One region of the Aliidongia sp. genome, then DNA from elsewhere that is predicted to be linked to it. Evidence: riboswitches for the same ligand, from Rfam matches in the RefSeq annotation. Region 1 holds a riboswitch; the other holds the start of a gene.
The links. Region 1 has a riboswitch for S-adenosylmethionine ahead of metZ (O-succinylhomoserine sulfhydrylase). Riboswitches for the same ligand answer to the same signal wherever they lie in the genome.
Positions count from the first base shown of each region.

Region 1 (3,188 bases):
CTGGGCACCGGAGCCACCATGCGAGGTCTGAAAGGCCACCTGCTCGCCGGACTGCTTCTGCCATTCGGGGCCGAACACCTTGCCGACCTCGGCATAGAATTCCCGTGTCGGGTCATAGCTGACGTTGAGCAGAGTGGTTTCGCCCCGTGCCTGGGCGGTCAGGGCCGAGAGTGCCAGCAAGGTCGCGCCGAGCAGGCCGAGGGCGGTCAGGTGAAGCTTCATGGCTGGAGTCCTCCGGGCCTTCGGTTACGCGCGCTCGAGCGCCTGGGCGAGATCGGCCAGGATGTCATCGATATGCTCGATCCCGACGGCCAGGCGGACATAACCCTCGGTGACGCCCGTCTTCAGGCGATCCTCCGGCGACAGCTGCCCATGGGTGGTCGAGGCCGGATGGATCGCCAGGCTGCGCACATCGCCGATGTTGGCGACATGATAGAACAACTCCAGGCTGTCGATGAAGCGTCTTCCCGCTTCGCTGCCGCCAGCCAGCTCGAAGCCGACGAGCGCGCCCAGTCCGCCCTTCAGGTAGGTGTCGGCCCGGCGCTTGTCCTCGCCGGTCGCGAAGCCGGGATAGATCACCTTGGTGATCTTGGGGTGTTCCGCCAGATAGTCTGCGACCGAGCGGGCATTGGCGACGTGCGCCTTGATCCGCAATGGCAGGGTTTCCAGCCCCTGGATGAACTGGAAGGCGTTGAACGGGCTGAGCGCCGCGCCGATGTCGCGCAGCAGGGTGACGCGCGCCTTCAAGATATAGGCGACGGGGCCGAGCGGCTTCGCGGCTTCGGTCCAGACCGCACCGTGATAGCTCGGATCCGGCGTGTTCAGGCTGGGGAAGCGTTCGGGATGGGCCGCCCAGTCGAAATTGCCGCCGTCGATGATGATGCCGCCGATCGAGGTGCCGTGGCCGCCGATGTATTTCGTGGTCGAATGGACCACGATCGCGGCGCCGTGATCGAATGGGCGGGCCAGGATCGGCGCCGCCGTATTGTCGACGATCAGCGGCACGCCGATCTTGCGGCCGAGTGCTGCGACCTCGCCGATCGGGAAGACGCGCAGGCTGGGGTTCGGCAGGGTCTCGGCGAACCAGGCCCGGGTCTTGGCGTCCGTCGCCCGGACGAACGCCTCCGGATCGGCCGGGTCGACGAAGCGCGCCTCGATGCCCAGCGTCTTGAACGTGTTGGCGAACAGGTTCCAGGTCCCGCCATAGAGGTCGGTTGAGGTCACGAAATTATCGCCGGCATGGGCGAGGTTCTGGATCGCGATGAAGGCTGCGGCCTGGCCCGAGCCGACCGCCAACGCCGCGACACCCCCCTCGAGCGCCGCCAACCGCTCTTCGAGCACGGCGGTCGTCGGGTTCATGATGCGCGTGTAGATGTTGCCCAGTTCTTCGAGCGCGAACAGGCGGCTGGCCTGCGCCGTATCGTCAAACTGGAACGAAGTGGTCTGGTAGATCGGCACCGCGACCGCGTGGGTCGCAAGATCGCGCCGATAGCCGGCATGGAGCGCCAGGGTTTCGGGATTTTTCCAGTTCGGCATTGTTGAATTCCCTCGTGCTGACATGATGGTCGGGCTTTCCATCCGAACCTGCTAAGGTCTTGAGGGAAAACGCCGCAGCTATCCGAGGCGGGAAACGCCACGCTTAGCCGTACTTATAAAGCGCCCGCAAGCTCAAGCTCAAATCGGCGCTGACGGCTCTACGATAAGGGGCGGCCGGCTGCTGTCAAATGCATTTTCCGATATGGTCGTGTGTAATTTATTTCGACCCACACTTGAAATGTGGATCCTGCCGCGTTCAGCGGGGCTTGCGTCGGAAACCGTCCGCGACTAGGGTGCGGGTTCTCGTGGAATTTGGGCCGGCCGGCTTGCGACCACGTAAAAAATCGCTAAAAGGTCGGAAAGCCGCGGCAGCGCGGCGCTTCCACCAAGGCCGGTCGCGATGGCAACGGGAGTATCCCCGCGGTGGAAGAATTCGACTTCGAAACCCAACTGGTCCGTGGCGGCCTGACGCGCTCGTCCTTCGGCGAGACGTCCGAGGCGATCTATCTGACGTCGGGTTTCGTCTATGAGTCGGCCGAGGCGGCGGAAGCGCGCTTCAAGGGCGAAGAGCCCGGCTACATCTATTCGCGCTACGGCAATCCGACCGTCCATATGTTCGAGCAACGCCTGGCCGGCCTCGACGGGGCCGAGATGGCCTATGCCACGGCGAGCGGCATGGCGGCGGTGTTCAACGGCCTGCTGGCCTGCGTCAAGGCCGGCGACCATGTGCTGGCGAGCCGCGTGCTGTTTGGATCCTGCTTCTATATCATCGCCAACCTGCTGCCGCGCTATGGCGTCGAGACCAGCTTCGTCGACAGCGCCGATCCGGCCGATTGGGCGAGCGCGATGCGCCCGAACACCAAGGTCGTGTTCCTGGAAACCCCGGCCAACCCCACCCTGGCGCTTCTCGACCTGCAGGCGATTGCCGACGTCGCCCATGCCGGCGGCGCCCGGCTGCTGGTCGACAATGCGTTGGCCAGCCCGATCGTGCAGAGGCCGTTCAGTCTGGGTGCGGACATCGTGGTCTATTCGGCGACCAAGCACATCGATGGCCAGGGCCGCTGCATGGGCGGCGCCATCCTGGCCGACAAGGCGTTCCTGGAGACCGAATTCCAGCCGTTCCTGCGCCATACCGGCCCGTCCTTGAGCCCGTTCAACGCCTGGGTCCTGGTCAAGGGTCTGGAGACCCTGGCCCTGCGTGTCGAGCGCCAGAGCGAGACCGCGCTGAAGCTCGCCCATCGGATCGAAGCCCATGGCGGCGCCAAGCGCACGCTCTATCCGTTCCTCGAAAGCCATCCGCAGCATGCGCTGGCGCGGCGCCAGATGACGACCGGCGGCACGCTCGTTTCGCTCGATCTCGGCTCCAAGGCCGCGGCCTTCGCCTTCCTGAACGCGCTCGAGATCATCGACATCTCGAACAATCTCGGCGATGCGAAGTCGCTGGCGACCCATCCGGCGACCACGACCCACCGCGCCTTGCCCGAGGCCGACCGGCGCGCCATCGGCATCGGCGAAGGCCTGGTTCGCGTCTCGATCGGGCTGGAAAGCGAAGCCGCCCTCGGCCGCGATCTCGACCGCGCCCTCGATGCGGCACGGGCGGCGTCGTGATTTCGTTCGCTATGGTCTCTACCCGTCATCCCCGGGCTCGACCC
Region 1 is NZ_DASZBY010000017.1:53,490-56,677, reverse strand. Features, by position in the region: gene VGV37_RS02845 (sulfate ABC transporter substrate-binding protein) at 1-222, opposite strand, end outside; gene VGV37_RS02840 (O-acetylhomoserine aminocarboxypropyltransferase/cysteine synthase family protein) at 247-1,536, opposite strand; SAM riboswitch at 1,832-1,907, shown strand; gene metZ (O-succinylhomoserine sulfhydrylase) at 1,960-3,144, shown strand.

Region 2 (3,188 bases), on a different contig from region 1:
TCTCCGCCGGAAATGATATGGACTGCAAGCCGGCCGCTACTGAACTGGTCCAGGGTGGCCAGCTTGCGGGCGGCCAGGGTCGGTTCGACGAAGCCCGGCCGGTGGGCCAGCATGAAGCCGATCCGCCCCGTCACCGCCGCGGCATAGGACGTCACCAGGAATGCGTCGGGTCCGGTCGAATGATAGGCGACCAGCACTCGGTCGAAGCCCGCGGCCTCATGGGCCTGGGCGAATTGGCGGACATAGTCGCGATCGATCGTCGGGCCCGTCGCCGCGTGAATTTCGGATGCCTTTCGGGTCGCGATCATTCCGATGAATTCGACGGTCATGGGAATTTCCTCCAGTCAAAGGCCGAGGGCCGCGCGGCCGGCAGCAACGAGGACGCTGTCGCTCTGCGGCGTGTGGATCCGGCTGCACAACACGTCGCGATGATGGCGTTCGAGCGGGTTCGCTCGGCTGAGGCCGGGATTGCCGGCAAGCTCCATGGCGCGTTCGACCACGCGGACGGCGTTGTCGGTCACGGTGACCTTGATCTGGCCCGGTTCGATCAGGCCGAGCGCCGTGGGTTCGGCGCTGGCGCTTTCGATCAGCCGGCGGTTGATCCGCAGCAGGCGATCGATGTCGCCGACCGTCTCCTGGATGCGCGGCAGGGTGGCGAGCGATGCGCCGAGATTGCTGGGCACCCGGGCGTTCAGGTAGCCGGCCAGCCAGTCCTTAGCCGCCTCGGCCACCCCATTGTAGAGTGCCGCGATCACCAGGGTGTTCCAGGCGAGCCCGACCGGATCCGGCTGTGCCCATTGCGCGGGCCGGCGCAGGTCGACCGCATGGTGCGCCGGCACCAGAACGTCGGTCAGCACGATCTCGTGGCTGCCGGTCGCACGCATGCCCAGATGGTCCCAGGTTTCTGCGATCCACACGCCGGGGCTGTTCAACGGCACCAGCCAGAACCCAACCTGGGGGATCTCGCCGTCGGTCCGGGCCCAGACCAGGCCCCAGCGTAGGATGGAACTGCCGGTCGCGTAGATCTTGTGGCCGGTCAGCAGCCAGCCGTCGGCCGTACGCCGCGCGGTGGTCGCCGGCAACCCGCCGCGGGCCGGCGATCCCAACTCCGGCTCCACGCGCAGGGCGTTGATCAGTGCGACCTCGCCGGCGGCGGATGCGAGGCCGATCATGTCGGCGACGGGCTTCGGCCAACGGGTCGAGCGATATACCGTGGCGGTGTGAAGATAGTGCATGCCCAGGATCAGCGCGGTTGACGCGTCGCCGGTGGCGATCCGGCCGACGATCCGCGTCACCTCGCCCAGATCCGCCTCGGCACCGCCCAGCCGGGCGGGTACAGTCAGGCTCAACAGGCCGGCCGCCGCCAGCTTTTGGAAGTTCGCCCGTGGGATCGTGCCCTCGCGGTCATGCCCGGCCGCCCCCACCGCGAAGTCGCGGGCCAACGTCGTCGCCGCGGCGAACCGCTGGGCGGCCGCCGTTTCCAGTGACGCGGCGGGTCGGAGCAAGAGACTGTTCATCTTGCGATCCTTGGAAGGGATGTCTTTGGATTGGTGCGGATACGCGCGTCCGGAACCTCGTCAGCGGCGACAGCGGCGCGCGGGCTGGACCAGGGGTGGGCAGGTGCTGGCGAAACCGTTCCTGATAGTCATTGGGCGCTCCTGCCGTGGATCTCGACCGCGGGATCCGATGTCGTTCGGGGCAGCACGCCCCGCTTTAGCCGCATTTGTTAAGCGCCCGCAATCTGGTTGTTCAAATCGGCGCTGTTGATTAGATTAATTCACGAGATTTATATGTCTATTATGGGAAAAGCGCATATCAGACATGTTTATCGGCTCATGAAGCCGTTTTCGAGGCTTGGCTTCGGGTCTTTCTTGGTATCGCCAATATCCGTCATAGAGGAATTAAATCCAATATATTGACTCATCTCCGCCCTTCGCGAACGGTAGAGCCGACGCTGGCAAGGCGTCGATCTGCCACGGGGTTGGGACCATGTCGCAAATTGAAGAAAGCTCGGGCACCACAGACGGTGCGACCCTCTCGCGACGAGCGCTGTTGCGCTCGGCCGGTGCCGTCGGCCTGGCGGGTCCGCTGGGGTTGCTGGGCTCCCGGGTCTTCGCCGCGACGGATCCGATCGCTCGCGCGCCGATCTGTTCGGGCATCGAGCAAGTCGCGGATGCCTCGACCGGTGCCTTGAAGCCGCTCAAGCTGACCTGGAACGCCAATGCGATCTGCACCGTCGTGGTCCCGGCTGCGGATGCCCAGGGAATCTTCGCCAAGCACGGCTTGGCCGTGGAGATGATCAACTTCGGCGGCTCGACCGACCAGTTGCTCGAAGCCATCGCGACGGGTAAGGCCGATGCCGGCGTCGGCATGGCGCTGCGCTGGCTGAAGCCGCTCGAGCAGGGCTTCGACGTCAAGCTGACCAGCGGCATCCACGGCGGCTGCATCCGGCTGCTGACCTCGAAAAAGACCGGCATCACCGATCTTGCCGGCCTGAAGGGCAAGACCGTCGCGGTGTCCGACATGGCGAGCCCGGCCAAGAACTTCTTCTCGATCGTACTGAAGAAGCAGGGGATCGACCCGACCCGTGACGTCGAATGGCGGCAATATCCGGCCGATTTGCTGGCGCTGGCGATCCAGAAGGGCGAAGCCCACGCGCTGGCCGACGGCGATCCCAATACCTGGCTGCTGCGCAAGAATTTCGATCTGGTCGAGGTCGCGACCAATCTGTCGGGCGAATATCACGAACGCTCCTGCTGTGTGCTGGGCGTGCGCGGCAGCCTGATCCGCCAGGACCGTCCGGCGGCCGGCGCGCTGACCCGGGCGCTGCTCGAAGCCGGGGAATGGGTCGCGAACAATCCGGACGCGGCGGCCGGCATTTTCGCCAAATACTCAACCGCCTCCATCCAGGATCTCAGCCAGATGCTGCAGAGCCATACTCATCACCATCACCCGATCGGCAGCAGCTTCCGTCAGGAAATCGCCGCCTATACCGACGAGCTGAAGCGGGTGGAGGTGATCAAGCCGGGGACCGATCCCGACAAGTTCGCAGACAAGGTCTATGCCGATGTCCTCACTAGCTGACGCGCAGGTCGTCCGGCGGCCCCACGTCCGGGCTACGCGTTCGATCGGCTGGGGCGGCATTCTGGCCGGCCTGCTCTGGCTCGGTGCCGCGACCCTGACGGCAC
Region 2 is NZ_DASZBY010000058.1:13,167-16,354, forward strand. Features, by position in the region: gene VGV37_RS10180 (LLM class flavin-dependent oxidoreductase) at 1-329, opposite strand, end outside; gene VGV37_RS10185 (acyl-CoA dehydrogenase family protein) at 345-1,517, opposite strand; SAM riboswitch at 1,692-1,771, opposite strand; gene VGV37_RS10190 (ABC transporter substrate-binding protein) at 1,990-3,084, shown strand; gene VGV37_RS10195 (ABC transporter permease) at 3,068-3,188, shown strand, end outside.
Region 2: it holds a riboswitch for S-adenosylmethionine, as region 1 does, so the genes downstream of both, VGV37_RS10185 (acyl-CoA dehydrogenase family protein) here and metZ (O-succinylhomoserine sulfhydrylase) in region 1, are expected to answer to the same signal.